2 regions of the Micromonospora sp. WMMD714 genome follow, and region 2 is predicted to be linked to the other one. Evidence: riboswitches for the same ligand, from Rfam matches in the RefSeq annotation. Region 2 holds a riboswitch; the other holds the start of a gene.
The links. Region 2 has a riboswitch for cobalamin ahead of O7625_RS26160 (cell wall anchor protein). Riboswitches for the same ligand answer to the same signal wherever they lie in the genome.

Region 1 (15,773 bases), 1.7 Mb from region 2:
GGGGCGACGGTGACGGTGGCCTGCTGGATCCGGGTCGCCGGACGCGACCGCAGGTAGTAGGTGGTCTTCAGCCCGGACTTCCAGGCGTGCAGGTACATCGAGGACAGCTTGCCGATGGTCGGCGCGCTGAGAAACAGGTTCAGCGACTGCGACTGGTCGATGTACGGCGCCCGCGCGGCGGCCAGGTCGATCAGCGCCCGCTGCGGCAGCTCCCACGCGGTGCGGAACAGCTCCCGCACCTCGGCGGGCAGCTCGACGATGCCCTGCACCGACCCGTCGGCCCGCTTGATCCGGTCGCGGATCTCCGGCGTCCACAGGCCGCGGGCCTTCAGCTCGCGTACCAGGTAGGTGTTGATCTGGAGGAACTCCCCGGACATCGTCTCGCGCTTGAACAGGTTGGACACCTGCGGCTCGATGCACTCGTAGCAGCCGGCGATCGACGCGATGGTGGCGGTCGGGGCGATCGCGACCAGCAGCGAGTTGCGCAGGCCGTGCGCCGCGATCCGGGTGCGCAGCGCGGCCCACCGCCCGGCCTGGGTGGGCTCCACACCCCACAGGTCCGGGTGCAGGTCACCCCGGGCCGCCCGGGTCTGCGGGTACGCCGGGTGCGCGCCGAGGCGTTCGGCGAGGTCGGCCGACGTCTCCAGCGCGGTCAGGAAGATCTCCTCCTGTACCCGGGTGGACAGCTCCCGGGCGGCCACCGAGTCGAACGGCAGGCGCAACGCGAAGAACGCGTCCTGCAGGCCCATCAACCCCAGCCCGACCGGCCGCCAGCGCGGATTCGACGCCGCCGCCTGCTCGGCCGGGTAGTAGTTGACGTCGATCACCCGGTCCAGGAACACCACCGCCGTCCGCACCGTGGCGCGCAGCTTCTCCCAGTCGACGCCGTCGCCGGTCAGGTGCGCGCCGAGGTTGACCGAGCCCAGGTTGCAGACCGCCGTCTCGGTGTCGCTGTTGACCTCCAGGATCTCGGTGCACAGGTTGGACAGGTGGATCGTGTTGCCCGGCACGCCGGTCTGGTTGGACAGCCGGTTCGCCGGGTCCTTGAACGTCATCCACCCGTTGCCGGTCTGCGCCAGGGTCCGCATCATCCGCCCGTACAGGTCCCGGGCCTTCACCGTGCGGACCGCCTTCTTCTCCGCCACCCGGTACGCCGCGTCGAACGCCTCGCCGTACAGGTCGGGCAGCTCCGGGGCGTCCGACGGGTCGATCAGCGACCACTCGGCGTCGGCCTCGACCCGGCGCATGAACTCGTCGGGGATCCAGTTGGCCAGGTTGAGGTTGTGGGTGCGCCGGGCCTCCTCGCCGGTGTTGTCCCGCAGCTCCAGGAACTCCTCGACGTCCGGGTGCCAGGGTTCCAGGTAGACGCAGGCGGCGCCCTTGCGCCGGCCGCCCTGGTTGACCGCCGCCACCCCGGCGTCGAGGGTCTTCAGGAACGGCACGATCCCGTTCGACCGGCCGTTGGTACCCCGGATCAACGCGCCCCGGCCGCGCACCCGCGACCAGGAGATGCCGATGCCGCCGGAGAACTTCGACAGCTTCGCCACCTGGTGGTACCGCTCGTAGATCGAGTCCAGCTCGTCGCGGGGCGAGTCGACCAGGAAACACGACGACATCTGGGTGTGCCGGGTGCCCGAGTTGAACAACGTCGGGGAACTCGGCAGGTAGGCCAGCGACGACATCAGCCGGTAGAACCCGACCGCCTCGTCCGGCGTCCCGGACAGCCCGCAGGCCACCCGCAGCAGCCAGTACTGCGGCGTCTCCACCACCAGCCGCGACTCGGGGTGCCGCAGCAGGTACCGGTCGGCCACCGTGCGCAGCCCGAAGTACTCGAACCGCAGGTCACCGGCCGGGTCGACGGCGTCGTCGAGTTGTCGTGCGTGCCGGGCCACGAACGCGGCCGTGTCGTCGGCGATCAGGCCGAGGCCGTGGGCGTACCGGACGGACTCGCTGAAACTCGTCACCGACTGCCCGCGCACCTCCTTCTCCACGAACCCGGCCAGCAGCCGCGCCGCGAGCCGGGAGTACTGCGGCTCCGTGCCGATCAGCTCCGCCGCCGTCTGGATCGACAGCCTGTCCACCTCGGCCGTGGTCGCCCCGTCGTAGAGACCGTTGACCGTCGCGGTGGCCACCCGCAGCGGATCCACCTCGTCCAGGTCGGCGGCCCACCGGGCGACGGCCGTGACGATCCGGTCGACGTCCACCGGCTCGGTGCCGCCGTCGGGCCGGCGTACCCGCATCACCGGCCGGCGCGGCTCCACCTCGCCGGCACCGGGCGGGGGACTCTCCTGTACGACCGTCATGACCTCTCCTCGCCGTCACCGATGACCATCGGACGCGGGAGAACGCCAACGGGCGCGGCGCGACGGCCGACCCGGAACCTGGCGTCGGTCGTCCCGCGCGACCTCAGGCCGCCGCGCGCGGCAGCGCACGGCGCGCTGGCAGGTCTTCGGACTCGCGGGCCGGACCGGGGTCCACCGGTCGCCTACTGGCCGTCGCTTCCCAGACCTCGCGGTCCAGTGCTCGATGACGGCGGTCGTTCCCACTCACCGCTGCGGGGCAGTCCCGGATTTCCACCGGGTTCCCTGTTGCCTCGACCGGACCACCGGGCCCGGCCGAACCAGCTGCGTGGCACACCATATATGGCGTAGATGGGGGAGAGGCAACACTAGATGTCGCGGGGGCGTGTCGGATAACTCTCACCCGACCGCGCGGTGGCCCGCAGTGAAGCCAGCAACCGCAGCGCGTCCGCGTCGGCGCTGCCGGGCTCGGCGGTGAAGACCAGCATGACCGGGCCGGGGCTGCCGGGCAGCGGATAGGTGTCCCAGTCCAGGACGATGTCGCCGACCCCGGGGACCTGGAAGGTCTTGGTGCCGCTGACCGACTCGCGGACGTCGTGCCGGGACCACAGCCGGCGGAACTCGGCGCTGCGGATGCTCAGCTCACCGACGATCGCGGTGGCCCGGGGGTGGGTGGGGTCGGTGGCGACCGCGGCCCGCAACATGCCGATGTAGTCCAGCGCCTGCCGCTCCCAGGCCGCGCACCGCCGGGTCCGGGTCGCCGCCTCGTCGAACATCAGCAGCAGCATGTTGAGCCGGTCCGGCGGGTAGCCGTCCGGGTCGCCGAGCAGCGCCACCGCCCACGGGTTCCAGGCGAGCAGGTCCAGGTGGCGGCCGAGCACCACCGCCGGGGTGTCCATCACCCGCAGCAGCCGCCGGGTGCTCTCCGGCACCCGCTCCGGGCCGTGGTCCACCCGGGCCGGCACCGGCCGGCGGGCGGCCCGGGCCAGGGTGAACAGGTGTCGGCGTTCCCCGGCGTCGAGGCCGAGCGCGGCGGCGAGCGCGTCCAGCACGTCGTCGGAGGGGCGAACCTCGCGGCCCTGCTCCATCCGCTGGTAGTAGTCGGTGCTCAACCCGGCCAGCAGCGCCAGCTCCTCGCGGCGCAGCCCGGTGACCCGGCGTCGTCCGCCCGGCTCCAGGCCGACGTCGCGGGGGTGCAGCCGGCCGCGCCGGGCGCGCAGGAAGTCACCGAGCTCGCGGGCGTACGGATGGGTCATGTCGCCAGTGTGACGCGGCCCGGACCGGCGCGGGTAGGTCTGCGGGACCTAGGCAACCGGGTACGACCGGTCCCGCCCGGCCCGGCCGTAGCGTCGGTGACCCCAGCCGACCGTCAGGGAGCAGCAGATGACCTGGACCGCCGACCACATCCCCGACCAGCACGGCCGCACCGCCGTCGTGACCGGCGCGAACTCCGGCCTCGGCCTGGTCACCGCCACCGCGCTGGCCCGTCGGGGCGCACGGGTGGTGCTCGCCGTCCGTGACACCGCTGCCGGCCGGCGGGCCGCCCAGCAGATCGGCGGTGACGTCGAGGTACGCGAGTTGGACCTCGCCTCACTGGCCTCGGTGCGGGCGTTCGCGGCGGCCCTGGCCGCCGACCACCCGAGGATCGACCTGCTGGTGAACAACGCCGGCGCGGTGCTGCTCGGCCCGCGCCGCACCAGTGCCGACGGCCACGAGCTGCACCTCGCCACCAACCTGCTGGGCCACTTCGCGCTGACCGGCCTGCTGCTGGGCAACCTGGCCGCGGCGCGGGCGGCCCGGGTGGTCAGCCTCAGCTCGATCGTCCACCGCAGGGCACACCTGGACTTCACCGACCTGATGATCGAGCGCGGCTACTCGGGCTCCACCGCGTACGGCCGGTCCAAGCTCGCCACCACCGTCTTCGGGGTCGAGCTGGACCGCCGGCTGCGCGCCACCGGGTCGCCGGTGCTCAGCGTGCTGGCCCACCCCGGCGTCACCCGCACCAACCTGACCCCGCGGGCCTGGTCCCACCAGGGCCGGCGCGGCCGGGTGCTGGCCCGGCTCAGCCTGCTGGCCACCCAGCCCGTCGAGCAGGGCGCGCTGCCCCAGCTGCGGGCCGCCACCGACCCGGCGGTACGGGGTGGCCAGTTCTTCGGCCCGGCCCGGTTCTTCCAGACCTGGGGTCCGGTCACCGAGGTCCGGTGCAGCCGGGAGGCCGCCGACCCCGCCGTCGGCCGTCGGCTCTGGACGGTGGTCGAGGAGTTGACCGGCGTCCGCTACCCCTGACACCGGGGCGCACTAGCATGGCTGCGGTCGGTGACGGCGGCGGAGACGAGGCGAGATGAGATGGCTCGGGCGGGTACTGGGCGGCGGGAACCGGCAGGTCCAGGAGGATCCGGTCCGGCAGGCGGCGCTGTCGGCCGAGGTGCGGCAGCGGTTCGGCACCCACCTGGCCGTCCGACCGGCCGACCAGGTGGCGGCGATCGTCGGCCTGCTCGACGACGGCGACGGCCTGGTGGTGGCGGCCACGATCGTCGGTGAGTTCGCCACCGCGGCCCACGCGGACCTGCTGGCACAGACCGCGGAGCTGTACCGGCGTACCGGTCACCGGTTCCCGGTGGACCGGCGCAACTACCGGCCACTGTGGCGGGAGGTCGGCGGGCGGCTGCACTGGCCGCTGTTCGCGCTGCCGGGCGGCCTGCACCCGTACGTGCACGTCGCCGCCGCCGCCACCGTCATCGGCGCACGGGCGGCGCAGCTGGTCCGGGCCACCGACCCGGATCCGCTGCTCGCCCACCTGTTCGAGGTGCTCGACCTCACCACCTGCGGCTGGGAGTACGGCCGGGTGCGGGTGGACCACGACGGAGCCTCACTGGTCGGTCGCCTGATCTCCACCACCCGGGACGTCCGGGCGGCGATGAAGGACCCGCCGCCGCTGCCCCCGTCGGTCCGGGAGCTGATGCGGACCAACCGGTCGGTCGACGTCTTCGACCTCACCGGCGACCGGGTCGTCGGCACGATCAACGTGGGCGGCGAGCTGCGGCCGGCGCTGCTGACCTGACGGCCGGACCGACCGGCGACGCCCCCGGCCCGCGCCGGCCGGGGGTCAGCCGAAGAGCAGCTCCAACTGGTGGTCGAGGACCGCCGTCGCCTGCGCCGGGGTGTACTGCCCGCCGAGCAGGTACATCCCCAGCCCCTCCACCAGCGCCAGCAGCCCCGCCGCGGCGTCCGCCGGCAGTAGCCCCGCCGCGGCGTCCGCCGCCGGTGGACGTGGCAGCAGCCCGGCGATGAAGTCCACCAGTTGTACGGTGTCCGGCCGCAGCCCGGTGGCCGCCGCCGGGTGCAGGGCGGTCCAGGAGAGGAACGCCAGCGCCACCCGCCCGTCCGCGCGGGCCGCCTCGTCCAGCGGCAGCAACGCCGCCAGCAGGGTGCGCAGCAGCAGCCGGGGCGCCGGGTCCGGGCCGAGCGCCGCGACCGCCGTCTCGACCCGGCCCCGGCCCCGGTCGCGGACGACGGACAGGGCGAACGCCATCATCTCGTCCTTGGTGGTGAAGTAGTGCTGCACCATGCCGGCGGAGACCCCCGCCTCGGCGGCCACGTGCCGCAGGCTCACCGCCTCCAGGCCCCGGTCGGCGGCGACCCGCATGAGCGCGTCCGCGATCAGGGTGCGCCGCTGACGGGGGTCGACTCTCTTGGGCATCGGGGTCCTACCGTCGCGTCGTCACGGTGCCGGCCGCACCGTCCACAGTGATCACCTGGCCGGTGACGATCCGCGAGGTGGCTCCCGGCACGCTGATCACGGCCGGAATCCCGTACTCGCGTGCCACCGTGGGGCCGTGTGCCATGACCGCGCCGGTCTCGGTGACCAGCGCCGCGGCGGTCAGGAACAGCGGCGTCCAGCCCGGGTCGGTGGTGGCGGTCACGAGGATCTCCCCGGGTTCGAGGTACGCGGTGGCCGGGTCGGTGACCACCCGGGCCGGGCCGGTCACCTTACCCGTCGCCGCCCCGACGCCCCGGAGCAGGCCCTCGCCGTCGTCGGTGGCCGGCAGGGTGCTCTCCACGTCGGTCCCGTCGGAGAGGATCGCCACCGGCACCACCCGGCGGCGCAGTTCGCGCCGGTGCGTCGCCCGGCGTCGGGCGACCAGCCCGCTCAGGTCGGTGCCGCCGAGGGCCGTCTCGACCTCGTCGAGGGTGAGGAACATGACGTCGTCCGCCACCGGGAACAGCGTCGACCCGATCAGCAGCAACTGCTCGCGGACGGCCTGGAGCCGGTACAGCCCGGCGAACTTCCCGGACTCCCGCAGCCCCGCCAGCCGCCGGGCCCGGCGCAGCAGGAAGACCGCGATCCGGCCCCGGACCGGGCGCTGCCGGACCGCCCGCGCGGCCAGCTCGTTGAGGGCGGCCTCGGCGGCCCCTGCGGCCTCGGCGAAGCGCCGGTCGGGGGCCTGTGCCGGGTCGGTGAGCCGCAGGTAGTTGGCGATCGCCGCGAAGACCGGGGTGGGGTCCTCGGCCCAGCGCGGCACCCCGACGTCGGCCTCGGCGGCGGCCCGGTGGCCGTAGCGGGACAGGAAGGCGGCCAGGCCGATCTCGGGCAGCGCGCCCCGCAGGTACCGGGCTGCCAACTCGGCCGGTGGCGTGTCGAGGAGCAGGTCGCGGTGCGGCCGGGCGGCCGAGGCCAGCGCCCAGAGCGCGAGGTCCATCTCGATGGTCACGTTGTGCGGGACGCCGCGCAGCACGGCGTGGACGTCGGCCTCGGTGGCGACCCCCTTGAGCAGCTGGGCGGGCAGCGCCGAGGCGAGCATCCCGGCCACGATCGGCCAGGTGACGTCGTCGGCGACGTCGTCGGTGTCCTCGCCGTGGTCGCGGACGAACCGCAGCCGCTCGTGGGCCGTGTGCGCCTGCGGCGGCGCCGTCGACTCCGCGCGTAGCCGGTCGACGGCCGCGAGCAGCCGGTCCCGTGCCGCGTCCGGGCGGGCCAGCGCCCGCAGGATGCCCCGCAGTGCCCGCAGCGCCGTGCCCAGCGAGGCGTCCGCCGGGCGGCGGGACCGGTCGCCGGACGGCGCGAAGCGTGGATCCCGCAGGACGTGCTCCATCACCGCCTGGGCGCGGGGCCCGAAGTCGACGGCCATCAGCCTGACCAGCCGCTTACGGGCGGCGGGCCGGCGGACCAGGTCGGTCAGGTCGCCGTAGAGCCGCCCGCCGATGTCCACGATCTCCACCCTCATCCCGAGCGAGGCGACCATGGCGGCGATCATCCTGCTGAGCGTGGACATGCCCATCGGGGTGACCGGTCGCAGCATCCCCTGCACGTTGCCGAACTCGACGTACACCCGCAGGTCGTCGGTCTGCGGCGGCAGCGGGAAGAGCGTCGTGACCGGTCGCGACTGGAGCAGCCACAGCGTCCCGTCGTGGTCGATCGCCCACTCGACGTCCTGCGGCACGCCGAAGTGCGCCTGGATCCGCCGGCCGGCGGTCCACAGGTCGTCGTGCCAACCGGGGCCGGGTGCCGCTCCCCGCCGCGCACCGGCTGCTCCGGCCGGACCGTCCTCCGGGTGGTCGGCACCGGTCAGCACGAGGTGGTTGGCGTCCGTGTGGCCGTCGACCACCCGGGTGCCCAGGCCCGTCCCGACGTCCACGAGCATCTCGGTGCGATTGCCGGTGACCGGGTTCGCCGTGTAGAGCACGCCCGCCCGCACCGGGGTGACCATCCGTTGCACCACCACCGCCATCCGCGCGTCGGCGGGGTCGGTCCCGTGGGCCTCCCGGTAGGCCACCGCCCGGTCGCCGTGCAGCGACTTCCAGCAGGTGTCGATCGCCGCCACCAGGTCGGCCTCGCCCTCGACGTCCAGCACGGTGTCGTGCTGACCCGCGAAGCTGGCGTCCGGCAGGTCCTCGTCGGTCGCGCTCGACCGCACCGCCACCGGGCCGCCGCCCAGCCGCGCGTACGCCGCCCGGACCTCGTCCTGCGGCACCACCCCGGCCCGGTACGCCTCGGTGGTCACGCAGAATCCGTCCGGCACCCGCTCACCGGCGCGGATCAGCTCGCCGAGACCGGCCGCCTTGCCGCCGACCAGCGGGACCAGGCCGGCATGGGCCTCGGACAGGGGGAGCACCGACACCTGCGCCTCTTCTTTGCAATACGACTGCATTGCAAAGAAGGTACGCGGTTCGCAGTGCAACTGCAATGTGAAAAAGTCGGAGACGGCCGCCGCCGGGTGGGACGCAGGGTGGCGGAGCTCAGCTCCGGGCCGGGACGACGACCGGCAGCCGGACGGTGAAGGTGCTGCCCTGGCCGGGAACGCTCTCGACGCCGATGGTGCCGCCGTGCGCCTCGGCGAGCTTGCGGGCGATCGACAGGCCGAGCCCGCTGCCGCCGGTGCTGCGGGTCCGGGAGTCGTCGGCCCGCCAGAACCGGTCGAAAATCCTGGCCTGGTCGGCGGGGGCGATGCCGGTGCCGGTGTCGGACACGGCGATGGTGAGCTGGTCGTCGCGTACCTCCAGGCGCACGACGACCGAGCCGCCCGCCGGGGTGTGCCGGACCGCGTTGGCGACGATGTTGCCGACGATCTGGCGCAGCCGGGCGCCGTCGACCGACATCTCCAGATCGGTGCCCACCGAGGTGCCCAGCCGCACCCCGGCGGCCTCGGCGGCCCCCCGGTGCGCCTCGACGACCTGCTCCAACAGATCGGCCACGAAGTACGGTTCACGGTGGATCCGCAGGTCACCGGCGTCGGCCGCGGCCAGGTCCCGCAGGTCGTCGATGATGTGCTGCAGCAGCAACGCCTCGTCGAGCAGCAGGGTGAGCAGCTGCGTGTCGAGCTGCGCGAGACCGTCCTGGGCGGCCTCCAGCCAGCTCCGCATGTTGGTCAGCGGCGTCCGCAGCTCGTGCGCCACGTCGCTGACCATGCTGCGGCGTAGCGCCTCGGTCTGCTCCCGCCGGGCCGCGAGGTCGTTGAGCGCGGTGGCCAGCAGGCCGATCTCGTCGCGGGTGGTCACCGGCACCCGGGCCGGTTCGTCCATCGGCTGCCGGGTGGCGTCGGTCAACGCCCGCAGCGGGCGGACCAGCCGCCGGCCGACCAGCACGGTGATCAGCACGGTGGCCACCAGCACCGCCCCGGTCACCTGGGCGATCCGGACCACGTTCGCCCGGGACAGGTTGAACACCGGCTCCTCGCCGCCCTGCGTCCCGTCGGTGACGAACAGCAACGCCGGGGGTGCCACGTACGCCCGGAGCTGGGTCGTCCGGGCCTTCTCCAGGCAGCCGGCGACCTGCTGGTCGAAGCGGGCGTCCCGGCTGGGTGCCGCGGTCCGGTCGGCGCGGATCTCGACCCGGGTCGGTTCCCCCAGCTCCCGGAGGCAGTTCTTGGTCAGGGTCTCCAGCTGGGCGATCCCGGCGGCCTCGCTCGGCAGCGGGCGGGTCAGCTCGTCGGGCAGGCAGAATCCGACGATGCCCCGGTCCTTCGGGTCGCTCATCCGCACCGAGGCCCGGCCGGCGGGATCCACCACCACCCGCGCGTCCGCCCTGGACTCGGCCCGTACGCAGCCGAGCTGCCGCTCGGCCAGCTCCCGGGTGTTGTTGCTCTCCCGCTTGGTCAGCCGGTACGGCCCGACCGCGCGCGGATCGACCCGCTCGGTGCCACCGGTCAGGCCCAGGTCGACCTGCAACGGGTCGACGGTCGCCGACGGCCGGGCGGTCTGCAACGACGGGCCGTCCGGGGCGGAGTCGGCGATCACCTGCCGGTCCGGGGTCATCAGGGTGATCCGCCGTTCGAGCCGGTCGGCCCGCTCGGCGAGCACCGCGTCGACCCCGGTCCAGTCCCGGTGCGTCGCCGCGTGGTCCAGCAGCGTGTCGTAGATGCTCTTGTCGTCGGCGAGCGAGCGGCCCTGCTCCTGCTGGATCGCCCGGGTGGTGGACTGCACGGCCAGCCAGGTCGTCGCCAGGATCGCGCAGACCGCCACCAGCAGCGAGGTGGCCAGCAGCCGCACCACCAGGCTGCGGTGCAGGGGAACCCGTTGCCGTCTCACGGCGCCCCGGCGACCAGCTTGTAGCCGACCCCGTAGACGGTCAGCAACTGCTGCGGCCGGCGGGCGTTCGCCTCGATCTTGCGGCGCAGGTTCATCACGTGCACGTCGATGGTGCGCCCGGTCGACTCCCGGTCGATGCCCCGGGTGTGTTCGAGGAGCTGACCGCGGCTGAACACCCGGCCGGGCTGACGGATCATCGCGGCGAGGATGGCGAACTCGCCGGTCGTGCACTCCACCGGGACGCCGCCCGCGGTGACCAGGCGGCGCGGCTCGTCGACGGTGAGCTGGCCGAGCCGGTGTACCGGTGACTCCTGCGGCACGGTCCGCACCCGGCGCAGCAGCGTCCGCACCCGGGCCACCAACTCGCGCGGGCTGTACGGCTTGGTCATGTAGTCGTCGGCGCCCAGGTCCAGCCCGCGCAGCAGGTCGTCCTCGGCCGACCGGGCGGTCAACATCAGCACCGGCACGTCCGACTCCTGGCGGATCATCCGGCAGACCTGCATGCCGTCGAGCTTCGGCAGCATCACGTCGAGCAGGAGGAGGTCGAACGGCTGCTCCCGGGCCTGCCGCAGCGCCGTCTCGCCGTCGGCCACGATCGTCGCCCGGTGACCCGCCGCCACGAGATAGCGGCGCAGCGCCTCGGCCTGCCGCGGATCGTCCTCCGCGAGCATCACGTGTGCGCACATGGTGGGGAATATAGAGCAGCTCAGGGGGGTCGCGGATCCGGCGGAAGGCGGTGACAAGGGGCACCTCGTGGTCCTTGCGCAGGTGGCCGGGCGGGTGGCGGGGAGACCCGGCGATCAGGAGAAAAAGGTCATGCCGCGCCCTGACCGGTTCCTGACAAACGGGTGGCACGATCGCCCTGCGGGACGGTCGTCGGCGGCGTCCCCCGGTGAGGGGACGCCGCCGGGGCGGTGCGGCTACTTCCGCTTCGCGGCGACCTCGCGCTGACACGCCGGGGAGTACTTCAGCCCCTTGGAGATCGAGTCCGCGTCGTTGTTCTTGCCGCCGAAGGCCCAGCCGGTGCCGTCGGAACCCACCTCGACGTAGCGGACACCCTTCCCCTTCAGGCACTTCACCACGTCGCGGGCGAAGTCCCCCGCCTCCGGGTTGGCCGGGTCGAACTCCCACGGCGGCAGCGGCATCAGGCGGTCGCAGGCCCTGGACGCCTCGCTGGTCTTGTCCGAGCCGGTGCCGTCGCTGCGCAGCTTGGCGATGTCGACCCCGTGCTCGGCCATGCACTTCACGTACGGTTTGAGGCGTTCCTTCTGGTCCTCCGGGGTGTCGTCGAGGCGTTCCCGGGGCCGCCCGGCCTCTGCCGGCGTCGCCGACGCGGTGGGGCTGGGCGTGGCGGTCTGGAGGGTGGCCACCTCCGCCTCACTGGTCCGTCCGCTGCCGGCGGCGGGCGGGTCCTCGTCGGCGGTCGAGCACCCGCCGATCAGCAGTACGGCGCTGCACAGCGCAGCCATCAGTTGCTTCCTCATCGTCACGCCTCCGGTCAGCTCTGCGGCGATCCCGCCGGGGGCCAGCATCACCCTCGACTGTCAGGAAGCTGTTCGGGTGCGGCGCGGGACGTCAGCCGGTCGGCAACAACCGGGCGAGGGTGTTGCGGACGGCGATGCCCGGGCGGCTCTTCGGGACCAGCACCGTCGCGACGAGACCGGCGCTGCGCCCCCGGGCGTCGGTGTGGCGTCGGTGCGCGGCCTCGTAGCGCCGCAGGGCGGGGCCGGGCTCGCCCTCGGCGAGGGCGGCGGCCAGGGTGCGGGCACCGGCGATGGCCAGGCTCGACCCGTCGCCGAACAACGACACCGACGCCGCCGCGTCGCCGAGCAGCACCACCCGCCCGACCGACCAGGACGGCAGCTGCACCCGGGTGACCGCGTCGAAGTAGAGGTCCGTCGACTGCCGGGCCCGGTCCAGCAACTCGGGCACCCGCCAGCCGCGCTCCCCGGCGTACGCCCCGGTGAGGATCCGCCGGTGCTGGTCGGTGTCGGTGTGGTCGAAGCCGGGGACGGCGGGGTGCCGGAAGATGAACGCGACCCCCGCCTCGCCGCGTACGGGATGGATCGCGACGAGTCGACCCGGCGTGTTGTGCAGCAGCACGTGGTGCGGATGCTCCGGTGGTTCGCCGAGCGGGGTGGTGGCCACGTAGAAGCCGAGGTGGCGGGCGACGTCGCGCTCCGGGCCGAAGGCGAGCCGGCGTACCGTCGAGTGCAGCCCGTCGGCCCCGACGACCAGGTCGAACCGGCGGGCCGGGCCGGCCGCGAAGGTGACGTCCACCCCGCCCGGGTCCTGGTCGAGCCGGGTGACGGTGTCGTCGTAGACGAACTCGGCGTCGTCGCGGGCCGCCCCGCACAGAATCCGGGCGAGGTCGGCCCGGGGCACCTCGATCTCCGCCGTGCCGGCGGGGCTGCGGCGGGTGGTCATCGACACCGGCCGTCCCGGCCGGCCCGCCGAGTCGACGATCCGCAGGCCGGTGGCGTGGGTGGCCGCCGCCCGGAGGGCGTCCACCACCCCCATCCGCTCGACCACCGTAAGGGCCGCTCCGCGTACGTCGACCGGGTTGCCGCTGGAGCGCAGCCCGCCCGCCCGTTCGACGACCGTGGGCCGCCAGCCGGCCCGAGCCAGCCAGTAGGCGAGGGTCGGACCGGCCACGCCGGCCCCCGAGATGAGCGCTGTCCGCATCGGCCGAGCGTATCTGCACTCAGTGCAGATCTGCAACGACTGCCGATTTGCGCTGGCTGCGGTAAGCTGCGGTGATGTCACTCCGCGACCGCAAACGCGCCCGCACCCGGCAGGCACTGGTCGACGCCGCCGTCGAGCTGTTCGGACGGCAGGGCTACGAGGCGACCACGATCGCCGAGATCGCCGCCGCCGCCGACATCGGCACCCGTACGTTCTTCAGCTACTTCCCGAGCAAAGAGGACCTGCTCTTCCCCGAGACCGACCGCCGGGTGCGCGTCGCGGTCGACGCGATCACCCACCGCGCGCCGGACGACGAACCCGCCGAGATCCTGCTGCGGGCGCTCCGCCGGGCCAACGAGGAGAGCGACGACATGACCGGCCCGCTCGCCGCGCTGCGGATCCGGCTGACCATGCAGGTACCGGCCGTCCGTGCCCGCGCCCTGCACCTGCAGTGGGAGGGGCAGCGGGAGATCGCCCGGCACCTGGCCGCCGCCTACCCCGACGACCTGGACGAGGTGAGCGCCGCCGCCCTGGTCGGCGCCTTCGTCGGCGCGGCGACCGCAGCCCTCACCACCGTGCTGGAGGATCCGGGGCGCCGGGCCGATCCCGCAGCGGTCCGCGCGGCACTGCACCGCGCCACGGAGGTCGCCCTGCGTCCGTGGGCGACCCGGGCCTGAACCGCGCCGACCCGGCCCGACCACGACACCGGTCGATGGCGCACGTGATCGGCGGGGGCCGATGGGGCCGCCGGAAACGAGTACGGTTTCGGTGCCCGGCCGGCGCAGGTGTCAGCGGCCCGTCGCCGTCGCCGTCGCCGTCGCGGGAGCGGACCGGCCGGGTGACCGACCGTGGAGGGGAGTGAGCGTGGCACAGCGCAGGGCACTGGTGGTGCGGGGCGGATGGGAGGGACACCAGCCGGTCAGGGCGACGGAGCTGTTCCTGCCGTTCCTGAGGGACAACGGCTACGCGGTGCGGGTCGAGGAGTCCACAGCGGTCTACGCCGACGCCGCCACGATGGCCGACACCGACCTCGTCGTCCAGTGCATGACGATGGCGGAGATCACCGCCGAGCAGGTGGCGGGCCTGAGCGCGGCGGTCGTCGCCGGAACGGGCCTGACTGGCTGGCACGGCGGCATCGTGGACGCGTTCCGCGGGTCCTCGGACTACCTGCACCTGGTCGGCGGCCAGTTCGCCACCCACCCGGGGCGGGAGCCCTGCGAGCGGCAGGGCGGCGAGGAGGACAACTTCCTGCCGCACACGGTGACCCTCACCGAGCTCGGCCGGGAGCACCCGGTCACCGCCGGGATCGCCGACATCGAGCTGGTCACCGAGCAGTACTGGGTGCTGCACGACGACCTGATCGACGTGCTGGCCACCACCGTGCACCCCACCCGGGACTGGCACCCCTGGCACCGGCCGGTCACCTCGCCGGCGATCTGGACCCGGCGGTGGGGCGCCGGTCGGGTCGTCGTGACGACCCCCGGGCACAGCCTCGACGTCCTGGAGCACCCGTCCGTGCGTACCGTCATCGAGAGGGGGATGCTGTGGGCGAGCCGCACCGCGTCGGCGTCGTAGGTCTCGGCGTCATCTCCCGCGCCTACCTGGACACCATCGCGCACCACCCCGGGCTGCGTGTCGTCGCGGTGGCCGACCTGGACGCCGCCCGGTCGGCCGCGACCGCCGCCACCCTCGCCGACGCCGAGGCGGTGGGCGTCGCTGACCTGCTCGCCCACCCGGACGTGCAGACGGTGCTCAACCTGACCATCCCCGCCGCGCACACCGAGATCGCCCTCGGCGCGATCGACGCGGGCAAGCACGTGTACGGCGAGAAGCCGCTCGCCGTGGCGTTCCCGGACGCTCAGATGATCATGGAGCGGGCCGGCTCGGCCAGGGTCCGGGTCGGCTGCGCGCCGGACACCGTCCTGGGCACCGGGACGCAGACGGCCCGCGCGGCGGTCGACGGTGGGCTGATCGGGCGTCCGCTGGCCGCGTCGGCGGTCATGGTCACCCCCGGGCACGAGGCCTGGCACCCCCACCCCGACTTCTACTACGCCCCGGGCGGCGGGCCGCTGCTCGACATGGGGCCGTACTACGTCTCGGCGCTGGTCCACCTGCTCGGGCCGGTGCGGGCGGTGACCGCGGCGGCCAGCCGGCTGCGCCCCGAGCGGGTCATCGGCAGCGGCCCGCGCCTCGGGCAACGCATCCCGGTGCGGGTGGACACCCACATCAGCGGCGTGCTCGAACACGTCAGCGGCGTGCTGTCCACCATCACCACGAGCTTCGACGGGGTCACCACCACGGCCGCGCCGATCGAGGTGCACGGGGAGACCGGCACCCTCGCCGTGCCCGACCCGAACTACTTCGACGGCGAGGTCCGGCTCTGGCCGCTCGGCGGCGACGGATGGCGGGTGCTCCCGGCGACGGCGGGTTACCGGGAGGGCGCCCGGGGCCTCGGGTTGATCGACGCGGTACGGGCCGAGAGTGGGCGGACCCCGCGGGCGGGCGGTGACCTGGCGTTGCACGTACTCGACACGATGACCGCCCTGCTGCGGGCGGCGGACGAGGGCCGGCGGATCACCCTGACCACGACGGTGCGGCGGCCCGACCCGGTGCCGCTCACCCCGGCCGGGGACTGGCAGGGCCGCTGAACGGACGCCTGCCGGTCCCCGGGCCGCCGGGAGCCCCGGTGCCACCCCGGGCCGGTGTGCCACCCCGGGCCGGTGTGCCACCCCGGGCCGGTGTGCCACCCCGGGCCGGTGTGCC
Region 2 (7,812 bases):
CGGCGAGTACACCGAGCATCGCCAGGGCCTTGCTGTCGATGCCACCGGAGCTGAGTTCGGCCAGGACGAGCGCCACCAGCACCGGCAGCATGACGAGGAAGACCAGCGGGGCCTCACCGGTGCGGGCGGTGCTCTCGGGATGCGCGGGAATGAAGAACGGCCAGGTGAAGGTGGCCAACGCGGCGGCGGAGGCGAGGGCCAGCACCACGGCGGTGCGCGGCGCGACCCGCAGCACACTCATGCCGGTTCCCGGGTCGGCCCCAGCGCGGCGGTGACCTGCTCGACCGTCAGCCACGGCGCCGGGGCGAGGACCTTGGCCACCTGCGGAGCGAACGCCGGCGAGGCGAGCATGACCTCGGCCGTGGTCCCGTCGGCCACGATGTCCCCGTCGGCCATCACGACCACCCGGTCGGCGAGGAGCGCGACGAGCTCGACGTCGTGCGTCGCGACCACCACCGCCCGGCCGGCGGCGGCCAGCCCTCGCACCAGGGCGACGAACTGCCGCTTGGCGAGATAGTCCAGCCCTCGGGTCGGCTCGTCCAGCAGGACCACCGGTGGGGCGGCGGTGAGCTGTACGGCGAGCACGAGCGCCAACCGTTGCCCCTCGGACAGGTCACGGGGGTGTCGGTCGCCGGGCAGACCGGGGGCGAGCAGGTCGAGCAGGGTGCGGCAGGTGCCGGCCGCCGCGCCGCTCTCCTGGTCGGCCTGGTGGCACTCGGCGTCCACCGTCTCCAGATAGAGCAGGTCTCCCGGGGTCTGCGGGACGAGTCCGACGTGCCGGCGGGCCGGGCCGGCCGACAGCTGCTTCGGGTCGACGGGATCCTGCCCGCCGCCGGCATCGACGGTGACGGTGCCCCGGTGGCGGGGACCGCTGCCCTGCACCGCCCAGAGCAGGCTCGACTTGCCGGACCCGTTACGGCCCATCAACGCGACGACCCTGCCACGATGCAGGTCGAGATCGACGCCGGCCACGGCCACGGTGCCCGGATACCGCACGACGATCTTCCGGGCGGCCAGCACCGGGGCCGTGACCGGGGCCGGCGGCGGGTCGGGAGGTGCCGTGTCGGCGAGCCGCTGACGCAGGGTGCCGGCCCGGCGGCGGGCGTCGCGGACCGACAGGGGCAGCGGCGTCCACCCGGCCAGCCGGCCCAGCTCGACCAGCGGCGGCGCGAGGTCGACACCGGCCAGGACCGTCGCCGGTGCCCCGTCGACCACCCGGCCGTCCCCGGGCAGGTAGAGCAGCCGGTCGGCATACTGCACGACCCGTTCCAGGCGGTGTTCGGCAAGCACCACGGTCACGCCCAGGTCGTGCACCAGCCGGGTGACGGCGGCGAGGACATCCTCGGCGGCGGTGGGGTCCAGGGCAGAGGTGGGTTCGTCGAGCACCAGCACCCGGGGGTGGCTGGTGAGGACCGCGCCGATGGCGACCCGCTGCTGCTGCCCGCCGGACAACGTCCGCAGCGGCCGGTGCCGCAGCTCGGCGATGCCGAGCAGGTCGAGGGTCTCCTCCACCCGCTTACGCATCACCGCCGCAGGCAGGGCCAACTGCTCCATGCCGTACGCCAACTCTTCTTCGACGGTGTCGGTGACGAACCCGGACAGCGGGTCCTGACCGACCACACCGACGACGTCGGCGAGATCGCGGGGCGGATGCCGGCGGGTGTCCCGACCGTCGACGGTGACGCTTCCGTACAGGGTGCCGCCGGTGAAGTGCGGCACCAGCCCGTTGATCGCCCGCAGCAGCGTCGACTTGCCGGCCCCGGTGCGACCGGCGACCAGGCACAGTTCGCCCTCCTCGACCCGCAGGCTCACCTCCCGCAGCGGCGGTGGACCGTCGTCGCTGTAGCGGACGGTCACCCGGTCGAATGTGATCACGGGTGACCTCCGGGTACGGACGTGGCCGGGTCGCCGGTACGGGTGGGTGCCGCGACAGTGCTGACCGGTGTGTCCACCGTCGGTGCTCGGGTCGACGGCGACCCGGGTGGTGGCGGCGCCAGCCACGCCGGCCCCGCCGCCGCCGCGACGGCGAGCAGCATCAGCGGCGTCACCTCGGGCCAGGTCAGCGGACTGACCGGCGGATAGAGCAGCTCCGGGGCGACCGAGCCGGCCTGCATCGTCAGCGCTGCGGCGGCAACGCCGCACCCGGCCACCAAAAGCTCGGCGGAGCGCCACCGGTCCGGTCGGTGGCGGCTACGCCGTACCCGGCGGCCGGCCAGCAGCATCCCGGTCACGGCGACGACCAGGCCGGCGAGGAGCATCGGCAGGCCCAGGTAACCGGGTCCGGTGGAGTCGAGCAGCCCGTACGTGCCGGCGCAGACACCGACCAGTCCGCCGAGCACCAGTGCCCCCGTCGCGGCGCGCTGACCGGCCGGCACCGCCGCGGTGCGACCGTAGCCGCGCGAGTCCATCGCCGCCGCCAGCGCCAACGACCGGTCCAGGGCGTCGGCCAGCACCGGCAGGGCGATCCCCCGCAGCGCACGCATGCCCCTGCCGGTCGCGCCACGCAGCCGACGCGCCCGACGCACCCGCAGCACGCTCTCCACCAGTTGCGGCGCGACCGACAGCGCCACCACCACGGCCGTGCCCACCGCGTACAGCGCCCCGGGCACGGCCTTGAGGAGCCGTTTCGGATTGGCCAACGCGTTGGCGGCGCCGAGGCAGACCAGCATCGTGGCAAGCCGCAGCCCGTCATAGAAGCCACCGAGGACCTGTTCGACGGCGACCGGCCCGAACAACCGGATCCCCGCCGCCCACTCGGGCAGCGGGATCTCCGGCAGCGACACCAGCAGGTGCTCGCCCTGCCCGCCACCGAAGACGATCCGGAACACCACCCGCATCGCGATGATCACCGCACCGAGGACGAGGTACATCCGGAACGCCAGCGCCCACGGCGCATCGGTGCGCCGCCGCAGGACCGTCAGCGCGGCGACGGCGACGAGCAGCGCCAACAGCAACGGATTGGTGGTGTGGCTGGCTGCCGTGGCCAGGCCGAGTGCCCACAACCACCATGCCCCCGGATGCAACCCCCGCGGCAGCCGGGCAGCCGACCAGCGGCGCGGTTCGCGCCCCGGGTCGGCCGCCGCCGCGCCAACCCCGTCCCGACGGTCAGTCATCGGGATCGGCGGCACGGCGTCGCCGGGCGGTGACCACGCCGCCGACGGCGAGCGCGGCCAGCAGCACCGCCCCGGCGATCGTGCCCAGCGGCAGCCCGCCGTCGCCGCTGCCGGAGGCGGCGACCTCGGTCACCGCCGGCTCGCTTGCCGTACCGCCCGATGACCCGGTGACGCCACCGGGCGTCGTCGTCGGCACCGACGGGGATGTCGCCGCCACGCTGGCTGACGCCGTGGCCGACAGGGTGGCGCCCGGGGTGCCGGCAGCAGGGGGGATCGTGGTTCGACCGGCCCCGCCGGCCGGTGGCACGACCGGACCGCCACCTGCGGCCGGCGGTGGCACGGCCGGTCCGCCACCGGCCGCCGCCGGCGGTGGAGGTGGTGGAGGAGGTGTGGGGGCCGGCCGTTTCGGTGTGACTCCCGGCCTGGGGGCGTCGCTGGCGTTGCGGTTGAGCGAGAAGGACCAGCCCTCGAAGCTGCCGGCCGGCGGCTTGCGGTTGAGGACACCCTTGTCGCTGTACGCCCAACCACCCCCGTTCGCGGCATGCCAGTACGACCAGTAGGCGCTGGCCGGCGGGGTGTCCACGCACTTCTCCGAAGCCGCCGACGGCTTGCCCTCGATCCGGCAGATGAACCCCTCACCCCAGCGCAGCGTGCCGGCGATCTCGAAGCCGGCGTTCTTGAGCGCCGCGAGACCGGTGGCCTGGGCGCCGGAGGCGCAGCGCACCACCGTGCCCCCGCCCAACTCGTGGAAGTCGACCACGACGGTGACCCCGGAGGCATCCGGGCAGTAGCCGGCCGACCCGGCAGCCGCCGCCGCGCTGCCCGGCCAGGAGACGCTGCCCACCGCGGTGAGCACGACGACCGTCGCGGCATGAGCGGCCCGGCGGCTCATTGCACCCGCCGTCGACGTCCGAGCACCAGCAGCACCACACCGCCGCCGATCAGCAACAATGCGACCAGCACGTACCCGATGATCGCCGCCCCGGTGGTGGGGAGACCGGGCAGCGTCGGAGCCGCCGGGGTGGTGCTCGGCGCGGCCGTGCCGGTCGGTGACACGGTGGGGGAGGGCGTCGCCGGGCTGCCGGTGGCGCTCGGGCTCGGCCCGGCCGTACCGGTCACCGTCGGTGTCGGCGCGACCGTCGGCGTGGGGGACACGGTCGGTGTGGGAGTCGCGGTGCCGGTCGGCGTGGGCGTCGGCGACGTCGGCGGCAGGTCGAGACCGATGCGGCCCAGCGGCACATGGGCGAGTCCGAGTAGGGCCTGCGCGGTGGCCCTGCGCCACTGGTCCCGGTCGGTGTCCGCGATCCCTGTCGAGACAGCGCCGGTGAACGACTCGGCGTTGTAGGCGATCGCGCCCGCGTCACCGGCGGCAGCACCACCGTTCGCCGCCGTGAGCTGCAACTGCGTCACGGCTTGTGCGGCCCGTGCAGCCTGGCTGTCCCGGCCGGCAGCGGCGAGCGCCTGCCCGGCCAGCCCGGTGCTGTTGGAGTTCGCGCCGGTGGTCGGGCCGGAACCGCCGAACGAACCGTCGGCATGCTGCTGACCCACCAACCAGTCCGCGCCCCGGCGGGCGGCGTCGGAAGCGCCGGCGGCACCGGAGTCGGCAGCAGCCAGCAACGCCTGCACGGCCATCGCCGTGGAATCGACGTCGAGGGTCGCGCCCGGCTGCTCGTCGCAGGACGGCGACGGACCGTCCGCGGTGTCCGGGTAGAGCCGGAAGCCTCCGGCCGCGCACTGCTGCCGGACGAGGAAGTCGACCGTGTCCTGCGGCAGGTCACCGCTGCGGGCCAGCCCCAGCACGGCAAAGGACTGGTCGAAGGTGTTACTGGCGTCCGGTCCACTGTCGGCCGTGGTGCGACTGGTGATCCGTCCCCTCTGCTGGCCGGCGTCCGCCCCGGCCAGCAGGGACAGCGTCACCGCCCGCAGGTCGTACCCGCCGAAGTCGGTGGGGTCGGCACCGGCGGCGGACGCGACGTAAAGCAGCTTCGCGGTCGCACCGCCGTCGGTGAAACCCTCGATGCCCCAGTCGTCATAGCTGTTGTAGGACCGGACGTGCGCCGCTACCTGCCCGGTCGCCGCCTGTCGCGTCGGCGCCGACCCGCCGGTGGCGGACATTGCGATGATCCCGTCGATGGTCAGGCCCCAGTCCGGACCGCCGAATGGACCGGGCAGTGTGCCGTCGGTGAACTGACCTGCCAGCCACGAGGTGGCGTCACGCGCGGCGGCGGCATCAGCCGGGGCGGGTGCGGCCACCCCGGCCAGGGGCACCGCGGCCGTGACGACGGTCGTCGCCACGATCGCGCCGAGGCCGGTGGCGAGACGCCGGGACAGAAGCATGGGATTGCCTTTCGCAGAGCGGTCGGTGAGACCTCCGGAACACACTCCCGGGCTCGTCACCCCGCTCCGCGTACTGCGGTGAGCGGGGTGAACGGACCGTCGACGGCAGCCCGGACCTCACCCTGTAGACCTCGACAGTGGAAGCCGCTCGTCCCGGGCGGGGCATTCCGGCTCGCGAGAGGACCCCTCGCTCACGGTTGCGGGTCAGCGCCGGCTTCTACCGGCTTTCCCCCACACGGGACGTATGCAGTTGGGTACCCGGCGCACCGGATGTCGACACGGTACCGCCCTGGCGTCACAGGACGCCAGGGCGGCGGCCGACGGCCGGCCCACCGGTCAGCCCGCGGGGATGCCGGCAGGGTCAGGGTGCCGCGATGCTCGGCGGTGCGCCCGCCCCGAAGGACCAACCCTCGACACTGCCCGGAGCCGGGTTGTAGCCGCTGGCGCCCGAGGAGCTGTAGGACCACGACCCGCCCGAGGGGGCATGCCAGTACGACCAGTAGGCGGTGGCCGGCGGTGTGTTGACACACGGGTCCGTCGCGGCCGTGGGCTTGCCGTTGATCCTGCAGACGAACGCCAGACCCCAGCGCGAGGTGCCGGTCACCGTGAAGCCGGCCCCCTGCAGGGCGGCCAACCCGGTGGCCGGGTCGCCTAGGGCGCACGCGACCTGCACGCCCCCGCCGAGCGCGCCGTAGTCGACCACGACGGTGACCCCGGTGGTGCCGGTGCAGGCGGCGGCGTGCGCCGCCTGCGGCACGGGCTCCACGGCGGTCAGGGCGACAGCGGCGATGGCGGCGGCCACCAGGCCGGCGAGTCGTACGCGGACGATGGATCGGAGACGGAACACAGGTCCTCCCGGGTTCAGGTCGGCGTGACAGGTCAGGGACAGGTGAGCACCGGTGCGTCGGAACCGGCGGTCGCAGCGGAGAGCGTGGCGTAGCCGGCACCGGTCAGGCCCAGGACTGCCTGGCCGGTGGCGCGGGTGGCGGTGGCCGGGTCGAAGGTGCCGCCGTCGAAGTCGACCGCGCCCCGGTCGGCCGGGGCTGCGCCGCAACCCACCTGCAGGCCGACCAGGAACGTCCGTGCCCGCGCCCAGGCCAACGGCCGGTGGCCGGTGCGCAGCGCCTGCGCGGCGAGCCCGGTGCTGTTGGCGTTCGGGATGCCCGTCGGGTCGGTGAAGCTACCGTTGGCGCCCTGCACCGACACCAACCAGCGCAGCCCGGCGGCAGCGTCGGCCGGGCGGCCCGCCGCCTGGAGCGCCTGCACCGCCAGTGCGGTGGCGTCCACATCGGAGGTACACACCGGCTGGGCGGGCAGCAGCGGGTATCCGCCGTCCGGGCAGCGGGTGCCGGCCAGCCAGGTGGTGGCGGTCGCGGGCGCACCCTGCGCTGTGCGGTCCAGGGCGAGGATCGCGAAGGACTGGCTGAACGCGTTGCTGTAGTTCCCGTACGCCGACCGGTCGGTGAACCGGCCGTTGGACGATTCCAGCCCCCGCAGCCGGGCGATCAGGTCGACCCCGCCGACGTCGGTCGGGTCGCCCCCGCGTACCTGCACGGCGAGGGCGAGTTTCGCGGTCGCGCCTGCGTACGCCTCGGCGCCGCCGTCACCGACGTAACCGTCGCGGACGTCCGGCCGGGTGACCCAGTCCAGTGCCCGCGTCCCGAAGTCGTCGGCGACACCGGCGGCGGCGAAGGCGAACACCGCGTCGAGGGTCAATCCCTGGTCGGGGTAGGCGACGCCGTCGAAGACCACCTCGAATCGTTCGCCGTCGACGAGCTGCCGCGCGAGCCAGCCGGCGGCGGCGCCGGCCCGGTCGGCGCCGGGGTGTGCGGGCGCAGCGGCCGCGGGCGTGGCAAGGGTGAGAGCGGCGAGTGCGCCGCAGAACAGGGCGAGCAGGCGGTGCCGGCTCAGGCGGACGACCATCGGAAGCGCCTTTCCGGCCCGGCGGTCGTCAGAACCCGGACGATCACCACCGGCAGGCAGGATCGACCGGCCTCCGACCCGTGGGCCACGACGGGTGGGGAACGGACATCACGCGTGCGGCGGGTATTCGGACTTGCCGTCAGGGGTGTCTGCCACCTCGACGACCTACCGTTGCGGGCCAGCGCCGGACTTCGACCGGACTTCCCCCGCGCACGCGTTGATGAAGTTGTCGCGACAGTCTGATCTCCGCGACAGAGGATGTCAATGCGCCATCGTGCGAACACGGTTGGTGAGAACCGGCATGATCGCCGTCCTCTCCGGACGAAGCCGGCCGTACCCTCGCCACCCGACACGAACGCGGTCAGCAACGGCACATCGACTCACCGTCGCCCGCGGTACGCAACGTTGCAGTAGGAAACACCGCCGCGTCGGGACCCGA

Region 1: another riboswitch for cobalamin. It lies ahead of O7625_RS19045 (ribonucleoside-diphosphate reductase subunit alpha); the one in region 2 lies ahead of O7625_RS26160 (cell wall anchor protein).

The regions. Positions count from the first base shown of each region.
Region 1 covers NZ_CP120744.1:4,413,800-4,429,572, forward strand. The annotation lists gene O7625_RS19045 (ribonucleoside-diphosphate reductase subunit alpha) at 1-2,303, opposite strand, end outside; cobalamin riboswitch at 2,423-2,640, opposite strand; gene O7625_RS19050 (helix-turn-helix transcriptional regulator) at 2,669-3,556, opposite strand; gene O7625_RS19055 (oxidoreductase) at 3,684-4,586, shown strand; gene O7625_RS19060 (hypothetical protein) at 4,642-5,361, shown strand; gene O7625_RS19065 (TetR/AcrR family transcriptional regulator) at 5,407-6,000, opposite strand; gene O7625_RS19070 (PEP/pyruvate-binding domain-containing protein) at 6,008-8,449, opposite strand; gene O7625_RS19075 (HAMP domain-containing sensor histidine kinase) at 8,538-10,325, opposite strand; gene O7625_RS19080 (response regulator transcription factor) at 10,322-11,011, opposite strand; gene O7625_RS19085 (hypothetical protein) at 11,246-11,809, opposite strand; gene O7625_RS19090 (FAD-dependent monooxygenase) at 11,901-13,010, opposite strand; gene O7625_RS19095 (TetR family transcriptional regulator) at 13,085-13,687, shown strand; gene O7625_RS19100 (ThuA domain-containing protein) at 13,875-14,585, shown strand; gene O7625_RS19105 (Gfo/Idh/MocA family oxidoreductase) at 14,555-15,658, shown strand.
Region 2 covers NZ_CP120744.1:6,155,464-6,163,275, reverse strand. The annotation lists gene O7625_RS26180 (ECF transporter S component) at 1-241, opposite strand, end outside; gene O7625_RS26175 (ABC transporter ATP-binding protein) at 238-1,875, opposite strand; gene O7625_RS26170 (CbiQ family ECF transporter T component) at 1,872-3,113, opposite strand; gene O7625_RS26165 (hypothetical protein) at 3,106-4,005, opposite strand; gene O7625_RS26160 (cell wall anchor protein) at 4,002-5,450, opposite strand; cobalamin riboswitch at 5,589-5,727, opposite strand; gene O7625_RS26155 (hypothetical protein) at 5,812-6,297, opposite strand; gene O7625_RS26150 (peptidase) at 6,330-7,373, opposite strand; cobalamin riboswitch at 7,474-7,625, opposite strand.